DNA from 2 places in the Anaerozeibacter quisquiliarum genome. Region 1 is predicted to be linked to the other one. Evidence: riboswitches for the same ligand, from Rfam matches in the RefSeq annotation. Region 1 holds a riboswitch; the other holds the start of a gene.
The links. A riboswitch is a leader RNA that binds a small molecule or an ion and turns the genes downstream of it on or off. The one in region 1 is predicted to bind cobalamin.

Region 1 (6,524 bases):
TTGCAGAAGGGTGCGTTCGGCGACCCGACGCTGCTGCCGGCGGGCCAGGCGCTGACCATGGCGACCCGCACGGGCGCGCGGGCGCTGGGCTTTGACGACTGCGGACTGCTCCGCGAGGGGTATCAGGCCGACATGGTGCTGGTAAGCGCCGAGGACGCCAACATGCTGCCCTGCCCGGACGTGCCGGCCGCGCTGGTCTACGGCGCGCAGGGGATGAACGTCCGCATGACCATGGTCAAGGGGCGCGTGCTCTATCAGGACGGCGCATACACGACACTCGACATCGGTCGGGTGCGCGCGCAGGCGCTCGAAGCGGCGCGCGCGCTGGGGGTCATTTAAGGGAACCAAATATGCCCAATGCCCGTCATATAGGAAAGCAAGTTGGAGGGGGATGTCGTCTATGAAGCGTGCCGCAGCCGCACTGGCGGCCCTGATTTGCGCCCTGGCCCTGTGCGTGCCCGCGCTGGCCGAGGTCAGCGCCAGCACCCGGATCTACGATTCCTCAAGCGGATACCTGAACAACATCGACCTGGCCATCGCCATGCTCGACGGCACCGAGGTGTGGCCGGACGACACCTTTTCTTTCAACGACGCGGTGGGGCCGCGCGCGGCGGCCGATGGCTATCAGAAGGCCGGGGACGGGCGCGGCGCGAAGGTCTACGGCGGCGGCGTCGATCAGGTGGCGGCCACGCTGTACCTGGCGATCGAGGAGCGCGGCGACGTGGACTACATTGAGCGCAAGGTGTACGGCTCGAAGTTCACGGGCGAGTACGTGGATTCGGGCAACGAGGCGATTGTGACCGACTACGACCACGACGTGGACTTTTCCTTCCTGAACATCGGCGACTCGTTCACGATCCGGCTCTCCCGCAGCGGCAAGACGATCACTTGCACGCTGGGCGACGACGACGGCAGCCATGACTGGGACGACGATGACGACGAGGACTGGGACGAGGACTACATCTTCCCGGATTCGGACCAGGTGAAGCTGACGCGCGATGACATCTACTCGATCCCGCGCTCGCTGTGGCCCTACGCGCGCAACGAAATCTACGCGCGCCACGGCTACGAGTTCAAGACCAGGAAGTACCGCGACTACTTTTCGCAGAAGGACTGGTATGCGCCGGGCGGCTTCTCGACCCGGAACCTCAATGACACCGAGTGGTACAACATGGACCTAATCAAGTCGATGGAGAAGGGCAGCGGCAGTTCGTCCTCGTCCTCCTCGTTCGACGAATACATCTTCCCGCACTCGAGCACCCGCAAGCTGACCCGGCGCGAGATCGAGGCGATCCCGGAGAGCGAGTGGGGCTACGCCCGTAACGAAATCTGGGCGCGCCACGGCTATGAGTTCAAGACCAAGAAGTACCGCGATTACTTTAACGCAAAGAGCTGGTACGAGCCCGGCGGCTACAGTGAGAAGGATGTCAACAAGACCGAGTGGTACAACATGGAGCTAATCAAGTCTTTGGAAGACGAATACGGCGTCAATTGATTTAACAAACTTACCCATTGACAGGCGCAGGCCTATGCGCTATAGTATGCGCAACAACATAATAAACCGACGACGGAGACGAGTAAGCGCGAGAGGTTCCTCAAGAGAGTCGCAGGCGGTGGGATTGCGGCAGGGTACGGCGCGGTGAATGGACTTCGGAGGGCGGCGCGAACCACTTAGGTCTAGTAGTTGCCGACGGATTCCACCCGTTACCATGTGGAACGCGCATGATCGTGCGCGGTTGAGGCGGCCGGTTTGCCGGCAAGATGGGTGGTACCGCAGGAATGAAAGAATCCTGTCCCGTGTGATACACGGGACAGGTTTTTTGTTCCCCCCGGCGGGGGCCGTGGGGCGGGGTGGTCAACAGACTTAGGAGGATACAAACATGAAGCGGATTGCGATTATGGTTCTGGCGCTGGCACTGGTTCTTTCGGGCGTGGCGGCCTCGGCGCAGGCGGTCACTGTGGGCATCATCCAGTACGCGACGCACCCGTCGCTCGACAACTGCACCAAGGGCTTTATCGAGGGGCTGGCCGAGGGCGGCTACAAGGAGGGCGACAACCTGACGATCGATTTTCAAAACGCGATGGCCGACATGGCGACCGGCGACATGCAGGCCAAGCTGATGGTCTCGCAGGGCCGGGATATGCTGGTGGGCGTGGCGACGCCGGCGGCGATGAGCGCCTATGCGGCGACCGCCGACAGCGGTACGCCCGTGATCTTTGTGGCGGTGTCGGACGCGGTGTCGGCCGGGATCGTGGAGTCGAACGAAGCGCCGAATACCAACTGCACCGGGGTGTCGGACATCCTGAACCTGCCCGAGCAGGTGAAGATGATCCGCGCGTTCCTGCCGGAGGCCAAGAAGATCGGCGTGGTGTACACGGTGTCGGAGCCGAACTCGATCTCGCACCTGAAGAAGCTCCATGAGGTCGCGGCCGAGCAGGGCTTCGAGGTCGTGGCGATCGGCATCACCGCGGGCTCGGAGGTGGCCACGGCGGCCGGCTCGCTGATCGCGGACGGGGTGGACTGCTTCAACAACTTCACCGACAACCTGGTCGTGGAGAACCTGCCGGCGCTGCTGCTGGCCGCCGAAGAGGCGCGCATCCCGGTGTTCGGCTCGGAGGTCGAGCAGGTGGTGAACGGTTGCCTGGCGACGCAGGGCATCGACTACGTGGCGCTGGGCCGCGAGGCCGGCAAAATCGCGGCAGAGGTCTTGAATGGCAAGGCCGATCCCGCCACCACGCCGGTCGGCCTGATCGACGAGGTGACCCCGGCCTACAACGCGGACGTGCTCGCGGCGCTGGGGCTGCAATTGCCGGCGGGGTATGAAGCGGCGCAAGACGTGGCGAAGTAATTCCCCATTTCCCTCTTTGGAGGGGCGGGGTGGATGATCTGAACGCAGGGCCCATGGGGCCGGGGCGTATGACCCGGATCCACCGGTCGAAACGCCCGAAAAGGTAAACCGAAAAGGGGCCATGTTATGTACCTGTCGATCCTGATAAACATCCTCGAAGAGGGCTTCATTTACGGCATCATGGCGATGGGGGTCTACATCAGCTACAAGGTGTTGGATTTCCCCGACCTGTCGGTGGACGGCACGCTGCCGCTGGGCGCGTGTGTGACCGCGCTGATGATCGTAAACGGCATGTCGCCCGTGGCGGCGCTGCTCGTGTCCTTTGCCGCGGGCTGCCTGGCCGGCGCGGTGACCGGCCTGCTGCACGTGAAGCTCAAGATTACCGATCTGCTCAGCGGCATTCTCACGATGACGGCGCTGCTCACGGTCAACCTGTTGGTCACCGGCAAGCAGTCGGTGCTCTACATCAACAAGCTGCCCACGATTTTCACGGACGGGCCGGTGACCTGGCTGCCCGAGGCGTTCGCGCCCTATCGGCGGGTGATCGTGCTGGCCGTCGTGGTCGCGGCCGTCAAGCTGATTATGGATTGGTTCTTCAAGACGCGCATCGGACTGATGCTGCGCGCGGCGGGCAGCAACTTGCAGTACGTGACGGCGCAGGCGGTCAACCCGGGGCTGGTGAAGATCCTGGGGCTGACGCTTGCCAATGGGCTGACGGCACTGTCGGGCAGCGTGCTGGCCCAGCAGGCGCGCTCGGCCTCGGTCACCAGCGGCGCGGGCATGGTGGTCATGGGGCTGGCGTCGGTCATCATCGGCACCACGCTCTTGGGCAAGGTGCGCGGCGTTATGCCCACCACGCAGGTGATCGCGGGCGCGGTCGTGTACAAGGCCTGCCTCGCGGTGGCGACGCTGCTTCGGATCGACACGGTCTACTTGAAGCTGCTGATGAGCGCGCTGTTTGTGGTGGCGCTGGTCGCCGGCCGCGCGCTCGATCGGAAGGGAGGCAAGCGCCATGCCCATGGATAGCAACGCGTGCCTGGTCGAGATGAGAAACATCATCCAAATCTATAATGAAGGTACGCCCGACGAGGCCACGCTGTTCGACGGCTTCAACCTGTCGATCGCGCGGGGCGACTTTGTGTCGGTGGTGGGCTCGAACGGCTCGGGCAAGACCACGATGCTGAACATCCTGTGCGGTTCGCTGCCGCTTACGGGCGGGCGCGTGCGCGTGAACGGGCGCGACGTGACCGACCTTGCCGAGCACAGGCGTGCGCGGATGCTGGGCCGGGTGTTTCAGGACCCGTCGAAGGGCACCTGCGCGCAACTGACCGTGCTCGAGAACATGGCGCTGGCCGACAACAAGAATCAGCCCTACAACCTGCGCCGGGGCGTCAACCGCCGGCGGATCGACGCCTATCGCGCGATGCTCGAGCCGCTGGGGCTGGGCCTCGAGAACCGCCTGGGTCAGCAGGTGGGCAGCATGTCGGGCGGTCAGCGCCAGGCGCTGGCGCTGCTGCTGTCCACGATGACGCCGATCGAGCTGCTGGTGCTCGACGAGCACACCGCCGCGCTCGACCCGCGCGCGGCCGACACCGTGATGGAGCTGACGCAGAAGCTGATCGTGGGAAAGGGGTTGACGGCGCTCATGGTCACCCACAACCTGCGCTATGCGGTGGGCTACGGCAACCGCCTCCTGATGATGCATCAGGGCCGCGCCGTGATCGACGCCGCGGGCGGGGAGCGCGCGCGCTACACGATGGACGACCTGCTCAGGACCTTCAACGAAATCAGCGTCGAGTGCGGTAATTGATGCCGACACGCACATCCGTTGTGAAGAATGGGATCACAAAACGGCTGTTCGGGGCCCATTGCTCTGCGCGCGCGGCCTTCAAACTTGACAGCGCCCGCCGCGCGTGGTATGATAAACCCGTAGACAGATAGATGCGCGCATGATCCGGGGAACGGGGTGAAAATCCCCGGCAGACCCGCTACTGTGAGGAGCTTGGGCAGACGCCCGGCTTTAAGTCAGATCACCGGCCCACGCGCGGGCGCACAGCAACGCCTTCGATGCTAAGGCGGCGCCGCCCACCCATTCGCGTGCAAGGGCCGGTGATTTGCCGTTCCCCTGCGCCGAAACCGGCATGGCGTCGCCGCATGGTCGTTTGACCGTGCGGCGTTTGTGTGTAAAGAACACCGCTGGAAAGGAAGGAAAACCCATGAAGAAGCTGTTCTGCCTGATGTTCACGCTGCTGCTGGCCACGGCAAATGCGCTGGCCATGCCCGCCGAAGACCGGGCGGGCAATCCGCTCGACCTTAAGGCCGCGCCCGCGCGCGTGATCTCGCTCGCGCCCGCGACCACGCAGGTGATCGTCGAGCTGGGCCTGAAAGACCGCCTGGTGGCCGTCGATACGTACAGCCCGTCGCAGGCGGAGGGCGTTTCCGAGCTGCCCCAGTTCGATATGATGCACCCCGACTGCGAGGCCATGGCCGAGCTTGCGCCCGACCTGGTGCTGGTCAGCGCCATGAGCTACGAGGGCGGCGGCGATCCGTTCACGGCGCTGCGGACGCTCGGCATCACGGTGGCGGTGATCCCGTCGAGCGACAGCGTGGCCGGCGTGGCCGAGGACGTGCGCTTCATCGCACGGATCATGGGTGCGGAAGAGTCCGGCGAGGCGTTGACCCGCGGCATGCTGGACACCGTCGAGGCCGTCCGCGCGATCGGAGAAGCCATCCCCGAAGCCGAGCGCAAGTCGGTGATGTTTGAGATCGGCGCGCTGCCCTACCTGTACAGCTTCGGCAGCGGCACCTTCCTGAACGAGTTGATCGAGCTCATGGGCGCGCGCAATGTGTTTGCCGATCAGCAGGACTGGATTTCTGTGAGCGAGGAATCAGCGGTTGAGGCCAACCCCGACGTAATCCTGACCTCGGTCAGCTACATCGACGACGCGGTCGGCGAGATTCTGGGCCGCGCGGGCTGGGGCGAAGTGAGCGCGATCAAGGGAGGGCAGGTGTTCTACATCGACAACACCGCGAGTTCCTTGCCCAACCACCACATCGCCGACGCGCTGGTCGAGATGGCGAGGCGGGTGTACCCCGACCGGTACGCGGCGTTCGACGCGCCCTTGCTGAATGAAGACGCCGCATAAGGTACTGCTGGCGCTGGCGGTGGCGCTTGTTGCGCTGGCGTTCGGCGTCGCCGTGGGCAGCGCGTCCATCCACCCGATGGACGCGCTGCGGGTGCTTGTCGGGCGGGGCGAGGCGGTCAGCGGGGTGGCGCGCTCGATCCTTATAAAGATACGCCTGCCGCGCGTGCTGATGGCCTTTTGCGTGGGCGCGGCGCTGTCGATGAGCGGCACGGTGATGCAGTCGGTGCTGCGCAATGCCCTGGCCTCGTCCTATACGCTGGGCGTGTCGTCGGGCGCGTCGCTGGGCGCGGCGCTGAGCATCCTTCTGGGGCTGTCGGGGCTGTTTGTCCGGCCGCTGATGGGCTTTGCGTTCGGCATGGCGACGGTGCTGCTGGCGATGGGTCTGACCGCCGCGCTCGACCACAGTATGGAGGGCAACACCATCGTGCTGGTGGGCATGGTGTTCTCGCTGTTCGTCAACGCCGTGCTGACGCTGATTACCGCGCTGTCAAGCGAGCACCTCAAGGAATTGGTGTTCTGGCAGATGGGT
Region 2 (6,524 bases), on a different contig from region 1:
ACGGCGCGTTCAGCCCAGCGTGGCGGGATCGAAGCCCGCTTCCGCATAACCCATGCGCAGGATGTTCATGTAGCATTCCGTCGGAGGGTCGTTTCTTTGCGTCTTTTCTTCGGTCATGATATATGCCATGACCGCAACGGACTTTCCGTTCAGCGTCGCAATGAAGTTCGTCTTGCGGTAATGCGTGGGGTAACCTTCGCGGCGGTCAAGCTCTGCTTCGTCACCTAGATTGATCTTCCAGAGGACAGCAGGGGTTCGCGCACCTTGCTCCTCTTGAATATCCGCGTAAAAGTGGAATTTCAGTCGCCAATCTTGTGCATAGATCGCGTCTAGGCGAATGGCGTCGGGGCAGCGCTCAAGCATCTGTTCTGTCCACATATTGCTGCCATAGGCGAGGTAAAGTCGGTTGCGAGGCTTGAGGATAGCGATCAGGGCTTCCCAATCTTCGGTGTAGTTGACATCCCAACCGGCGATGATCTTGCCATCCCTCCGAAGCGCTTCTTCCACGTCGTCAAGGCAGTTCCAGATCAACACATGGAATTTCGGGCAGATGTCAGGGGCTTCCGTCAGGAACTCCCGAAGCCCGCACTGTGCGAAGATCTTCAGAGCTTCAATCAAACCGGCCTCCGCATCGTAACCATGCCCACACAGGCCGCGCTCCATGCAAGCGGGAAGCGCCTTCTCCAAGATTGCGCGGTATTTATGGGCTTGTTCTGCACCCGCGGCAGCAAGGTATGCTCGTATGAAGATCGCCGCCGCCATATAGGTCGGCATGTAGCGATACGCAACACGGCAATCGCTTTCGAGCCTGCTGCTGTCGACAACGCCGAAAAACCCTTCGTTGTCTTGGAAAGCAGCGAGTTCTGTCAAGTAGTCAGGGGTGGCAAGCGCGGGATCCTCAACAGCATCGTGCAGATTCTTGAGGGTGTGTTCGAATGACTCAAGGTTCGGCCTGTCGGTGGGAAAGCGTCGGAAGCGGACGTTGGATACGGAGTTGCTGTTCGTCATGGCTGATGTCTCCTTCTCTTGATTATATTTTTGGATCGCCATGACTGTATTATCGCACATCTATAACGCCGGATCGTGTCACTTAATTGTCGAGTTTCATCGGTACGCTACTTGGCTCCAATCGATCTCAATCTCGGCAAGCGGCCTCTCGACTGTGCAATTTGCCTGGATATTACGGAAAGCCAACGTTTGCCTCAGATCATCGTAGCGCCGTACCATACACTTCCGCGTGATTCGGTCGCCGTCTCGCGTTGTATAGGTGATGTCAACCTCCGTTTGGCTTTTCAATAGATAGTGGATCGTGTGAACATACTCTTGATCCAATCGGTTCGCGGTCGCGTTTCCTCGAACGTGACGCCTGCCCAGAAGTGGAATTACTCTTTCCTCCGCGTAATCCGTCAGCTGGTTGTATATGCTTTCAAAGATACCGCCATACACGGGATCGTCCACGCGCTCTTCGAGCAGCTTTAGTAAGGCGGTAAGCTCAGTCAGATTGAGCGCAAGAAAAATCGGATGAACGGTGGATTGGTATGACTTCAACGAATGGCTTTCTGTGGTTTCCTCAATCCGGATGGTTGTGCCCAAAACATTGATTCCATCACGCAAGTCTTCGAGATCTCGCTGAATCGTCCGAATGTATGATTGATCGCAACCGGGCTTAAAGCACTCAGCAATCTCGGCGGTTCTCATCTTCTTTCCGTGAAGAAGCCTCAGGATTTCGATCCGTCGGCCGAGCGGATCGCGCTTATATCGCGGCGGTTCGTTGTTTGGTATTTTTCTTCTCATCACTCTGTTCCCCTCATTTCGTGAACTGTTGGTTATAGAACTCCATAACTGGTGGCCTTATTATTCTAACGTCGGATGAACATATTGTCAACAAAACCACGCCTCTCACGCGCCTTTTTGGTGCGTCAGCGGGGGCACCTTTTTGCCAAAGTAGAATCGTGCTATTTGAACACCTTTGGCCGAAAAGGAGTGTGCAAATTTGACGATTCCCCTGAAAAGCAGCCGAAAAACAGGGTGAGTTCGAATCCCGACGGCTGCACGGAGCCTGCATTTTGGCTGTCATAAAATGATACAATTAGAAAGCCCAATGCCTGAAAAGCCTTTGTTTGCTGGGTTTCTGGCAAAGGAAAAACCATCTATCGAGTTTATCAATAGATGGTTTCATTTTTGGTGTAGCTTAGGGGATTCGAACCCCTGACCTCTACGATGCGGACGTAGCGCGCTACCAGCCGAGCTATGCCCCCCCGCATTATTCCATTTTAACTTATACAAACCGAGTGGTTGCTAAGGAATTTACACTGCTGTTTCTGAAACCGTACTGCATGCTATACTAAATTCTATTGACGGCCCGAACCGCTCCCGCCCCCTCGCAATCGCCCGCCTCGCTTGACAAAACCGATCCAGAAGGGTAGTATTAAGTGGCCGGCGGGGCGACCCGCGCGGCGGACAACTGAATGGGGAAGCAGGGTGAAATTCCCTCGCAAGTGCGTTGCCGTTACAGCCGGATCGCCATGTTGCATATTCTTTGCGGACACCGAAGGATATGGCTTGAGATGTTATGCGTCTCCTTGCTGACCTTCGGCCTGCGCCGGAGGCTTTTTTGATGGAATCGCCGCGCAAAAACGTGGGGGGCAGGCTGCTTCGATGCGGCTACACGACGGGCGCCTGCGCCGCGGCCGCGGCCAAGGCCGCCACGCGCATGCTGCTGTCGGGCGAGCGCGTTGCCTGCGTGTCGCTGCCCACCCCCAAGGGGATACTGCTGAGCATCGACGTGCTCGACGCGCACGTCGATGCGCGTTTCGCCCGCTGCGCCATCCGCAAGGACGGCGGCGACGATCCCGACGTGACGGGCGGCATGCTCGTCTACGCGCAGGTCGAAAAGATCCCCGCGGGCGTGCGCATCGAGGGCGGGCAGGGCGTGGGGCGCGTGACGAAGCCCGGCCTCGACCAAGGCGTGGGCGAGGCGGCCATCAACTCCACCCCGCGCCGGATGATCGTCGAGGCCGTGGAATCGGTGTGTGCGGCTTGCGGCTACGCGGGCGGCATCTGCGTGCGCATCTGCGTGCCGGGCGGGGAAGAGCTGGCCCGGCGCACCTTCAACCCGCGCATGGGCATCGAGGGCGGCATCTCCATCATCGGCACGACCGGCATCGTGGAGCCCATGAGCAACGCCGCGCTCGTCGACACCGTCCGGCTGGAGCTGCGCCAGCTCGCGGCCACGGGCGCGCAGCGCGTGCTGCTCACGCCCGGCAACTACGGGCAGGCCTTCGCGGCCGAAACGCTGGGGCTGCCGATGGAGGCGCACATCGCCTGCTCGAACTTCATCGGCGACGCCATCGACGCCGCCGTGGAGCTCGGCTTCCGGCGCATCCTGCTGATCGGTCATATCGGCAAGCTGGTCAAGCTGGGCCTTGGCATCACCAACACCCACTCCGCGAACGGCGACGGGCGCATGGAGACGCTGATCGCCTGCGCGCTGGAGGCGGGCGCGGAGCTTACGCTGCTGCGCGAAATCGCCGCCTGCGTCACGGCGGACGCGGCGCTTGCGCTGCTGCGCGGCGCGGGGCTGCTCGAACGGACGATGAACATCCTCGGCGCGCGCATCGAGGCCACGCTGCGGCGGCGCGTGCCCGAGGGGATTGAAATCGGCTACCTCTGCTTTACGAACGCGGGCGACCTGGGCGGCGTGCTGGCGCAAAGCGACAACGCCGAAGCGCTGATGCATATTTGGAGGAAAGGCGCATGATCTACTTTGTGGGCGCGGGCTGCGGCGCGGCGGATCTGATTACGGTGCGGGGCGCGGCGCTTTTGCATAAGGCCGACGCGATCATCTACGCGGGCTCGCTGGTGAGCCCCGCGCTGCTGGACTACGCGAAGCGCGATTGCGCGGTGTTCAACAGCGCCGCGATGACGCTGGACGAGGTGATCTCGGTGATGGAGCGCATGGAGCGCTCGGGCAAGGCGACCGTGCGGCTGCACACCGGCGACCCCTGCCTCTACGGCGCGATCCGCGAGCAGATGGACCGGCTCGAGGCGCTGGGCATCGCCTTCGAGGTCTGCCCCGGCGTGTCGAGCTTTTGCGGCGCGGCGGCGGCGCTCAAGGCCGAATACACGCTGCCCGCCGTCAGCCAGAGCGTCGTCATCACGCGCATGGCGGGCAGGACGCCGGTGCCGGAGCGCGAGCGCATCCGAAGCCTGGCCGCGCATCGCGCCACGATGGTGATCTTCTTGAGCGCGGGGCTGACCGAGGATTTGCAGGCGGAGCTGCTCGCGGGCGGCTATGCGCCCGAAACGCCCGCCGCCATCGTCTACCGGGCGAGCTGGCCCGATGAAAAGGTGGTGCGCTGCACCGTGGGGACGCTCCGCCGCGCGGCCGTGGAGAGCGGCGTCTCCTGCCATGCGCTCATCACCGTGGGCGACTTCCTGGGCGGCGATTACGAGCTTTCCAAGCTCTACGATCCCGCGTTCACCACCGCCTTCCGGCAGGGGACTGAGCCATGAGGGTGGGCATCCTCGCCTTCAGCGAAAGGGGCCTGGCGCTGGGCGAGCGGCTGGCGGGGCTGCTCGGCGACGGCACCGCGGCGGAGCGCTGCGGCGACGGCGCGCTGGCGGCGTGGACGCGGGCGCATTTCTCGTCGGACGACGCGCTCGTGTTCATCGGCTCGGCGGGCCTCGCCGTGCGCGCGATCGCGCCCCATATCCAAAGCAAGGCGACCGACCCCGCCGTGGTCGTGGCGGACGAGCTGGGCACGTACGCCGTCTCGCTGCTCTCGGGGCATTTGGGCGGCGCGAACGAGCTGGCGGTGAAGGTCGCTCGGCTCCTCGACGCCATCCCCGTCGTCACCACCGCCACCGACGTGCACGGCATATTCGCCGTGGACAGCTGGGCGAGGCGGCGGGGGCTCGCGATTGAAAACCCCGAGCGCATCAAGCGGGTGTCCGCGCGCCTGCTCTCGGGCGCAACCGTAACGCTCAAAAGCGAATTCCCCGTCGAGGGCGCGCTGCCCGATGGGATCGAACTGACCGACGGCCCGGCCGACATCCTCGTGACCCATCGCATGGGCGGCAGGGCAGAGGCGCTGCGCCTCGTGCCGCCCGTGGTCGCGCTCGGCGTCGGCTGCAAAAAGGGTGTGAATGCGGAGGTTATCGAATGCGCCTTTTCGATGATGCTGGACAAGGCTCGCTGCCTGAGCGCCGCCGTCGCGCGGGTGTGCAGCATCGATTTGAAGGCGAACGAGCCCGGCATTGTGGCGTTTTGCCGCCGCCGCGCGCTGCCCTACCGCACGTTCTCGGCGGAGGAACTGGCGGCCGTTCCCGGCAAATTCGAGGGTTCCGCCTTCGTAAGGTCGGTGACGGGCATCGACAATGTATGCGAGCGCAGCGCCGTGCTGGGCTGCGGCGAGGGTGGCGTGCTGCTGTCGGGAAAAAACGCGGGCAACGGCGTGACCATGGCGCTTGCCGTCGAGCCGTACGCGCTGCGCTTCGGCGAGGGAGCGAGGGCATGAGTAAGCTGTTTGTCGTCGGCATCGGCCCCGGCGACGCCGAGGGAATGACAGCCGCCTGCCGCTGTGCCATCGAGCGGGCGGACATCGTCGTGGGTTACACGACATACATCGAGCTGATCGGGCCCCTCTTCCCCGAAAAGCCGACCTTTGCCACGCCGATGCGCAGCGAAACGGAGCGCTGCAAAAAGGCGCTGGCGCTGGCCGCCGAGGGCAGGACCGTGGCGGTCGTTTGCAGCGGCGACGCCGGCGTCTATGGCATGGCGGGACTCGTGCTGGAACTGAGCGGGGCATACCCCAATGTGGAAATCGAGATCGTCCCCGGCGTCACGGCGGCGCTGGCGGGCGCGGCCATCCTGGGCGCGCCGCTGACGCACGACTTCGCCGTCATCAGCCTCTCCGATCTGCTCACGCCCTGGGCATTGATCGAAAAGCGCCTCGCCTGCGCCGCCGAGGGGGATTTTTGCATCGCGCTCTATAACCCGTCGAGCAAAAAGCGGGCGGATTATCTCAAAAGGGCCTGCGACGTGTTGCTGCGGCACAAATCGCCCGACACGCTGTGCGGCCTGGTGCGCAACATCGCTCGCGAAGGGGAGGGAAAGGCGCTGATGACGCTTGCGGCGCTTCGCGATGCCTCGGTCGACATGTTCACCACCGTGTTCATCGGAAGCGCCGATACGCGGGCAATCGCGGGCAGGATGGTGACGCCGAGGGGGTATCGCCTTGACTGAGATCGTGCTGTTCGGCGGCACGAGCGAGGGCCGCGAGCTGGCCGCCCTGTTGAAGGCGCGAAACATCCCCGCGCTCATCTGCGTGGCGACCGAATACGGGGAGTCGCTGCTGGATGCGGGCGGCAGCGTGGAGGTGCACAGGGGGCGGCTGGACGAGGGCGCGATGGCCGCGCTGATGGCGCGGCGCGGCGCGCGCCTCGCAATCGACGCGACGCACCCCTACGCGGACGCCGTGAGCCGCAACATCCGTGCCGCCTGCGAAAGCGCGGGCGTCGAG

Region 2: it holds a riboswitch for cobalamin, as region 1 does, so the genes downstream of both, cbiD (cobalt-precorrin-5B (C(1))-methyltransferase CbiD) here and ACH6CV_RS03105 (ABC transporter substrate-binding protein) in region 1, are expected to answer to the same signal.

Annotation. Positions count from the first base shown of each region.
Region 1 covers NZ_JBISDI010000005.1:16,102-22,625, forward strand. The annotation lists gene ACH6CV_RS03080 (amidohydrolase) at 1-339, shown strand, start outside; gene ACH6CV_RS03085 (YARHG domain-containing protein) at 401-1,495, shown strand; gene ACH6CV_RS03090 (ABC transporter substrate-binding protein) at 1,881-2,849, shown strand; gene ACH6CV_RS03095 (ABC transporter permease) at 2,976-3,875, shown strand; gene ACH6CV_RS03100 (ABC transporter ATP-binding protein) at 3,886-4,659, shown strand; adenosylcobalamin (AdoCbl) riboswitch at 4,781-4,936, shown strand; gene ACH6CV_RS03105 (ABC transporter substrate-binding protein) at 5,066-5,995, shown strand; gene ACH6CV_RS03110 (FecCD family ABC transporter permease) at 5,979-6,524, shown strand, end outside.
Region 2 covers NZ_JBISDI010000051.1:4,543-11,066, forward strand. The annotation lists gene ACH6CV_RS16540 (gamma-glutamylcyclotransferase family protein) at 10-1,008, opposite strand; gene ACH6CV_RS16545 (hypothetical protein) at 1,105-1,797, opposite strand; adenosylcobalamin-variant (AdoCbl-variant) riboswitch at 2,455-2,534, shown strand; gene cbiD (cobalt-precorrin-5B (C(1))-methyltransferase CbiD) at 2,618-3,760, shown strand; gene cobM (precorrin-4 C(11)-methyltransferase) at 3,757-4,515, shown strand; gene ACH6CV_RS16560 (cobalt-precorrin 5A hydrolase) at 4,512-5,519, shown strand; gene cobJ (precorrin-3B C(17)-methyltransferase) at 5,516-6,247, shown strand; gene cobK (precorrin-6A reductase) at 6,240-6,524, shown strand, end outside.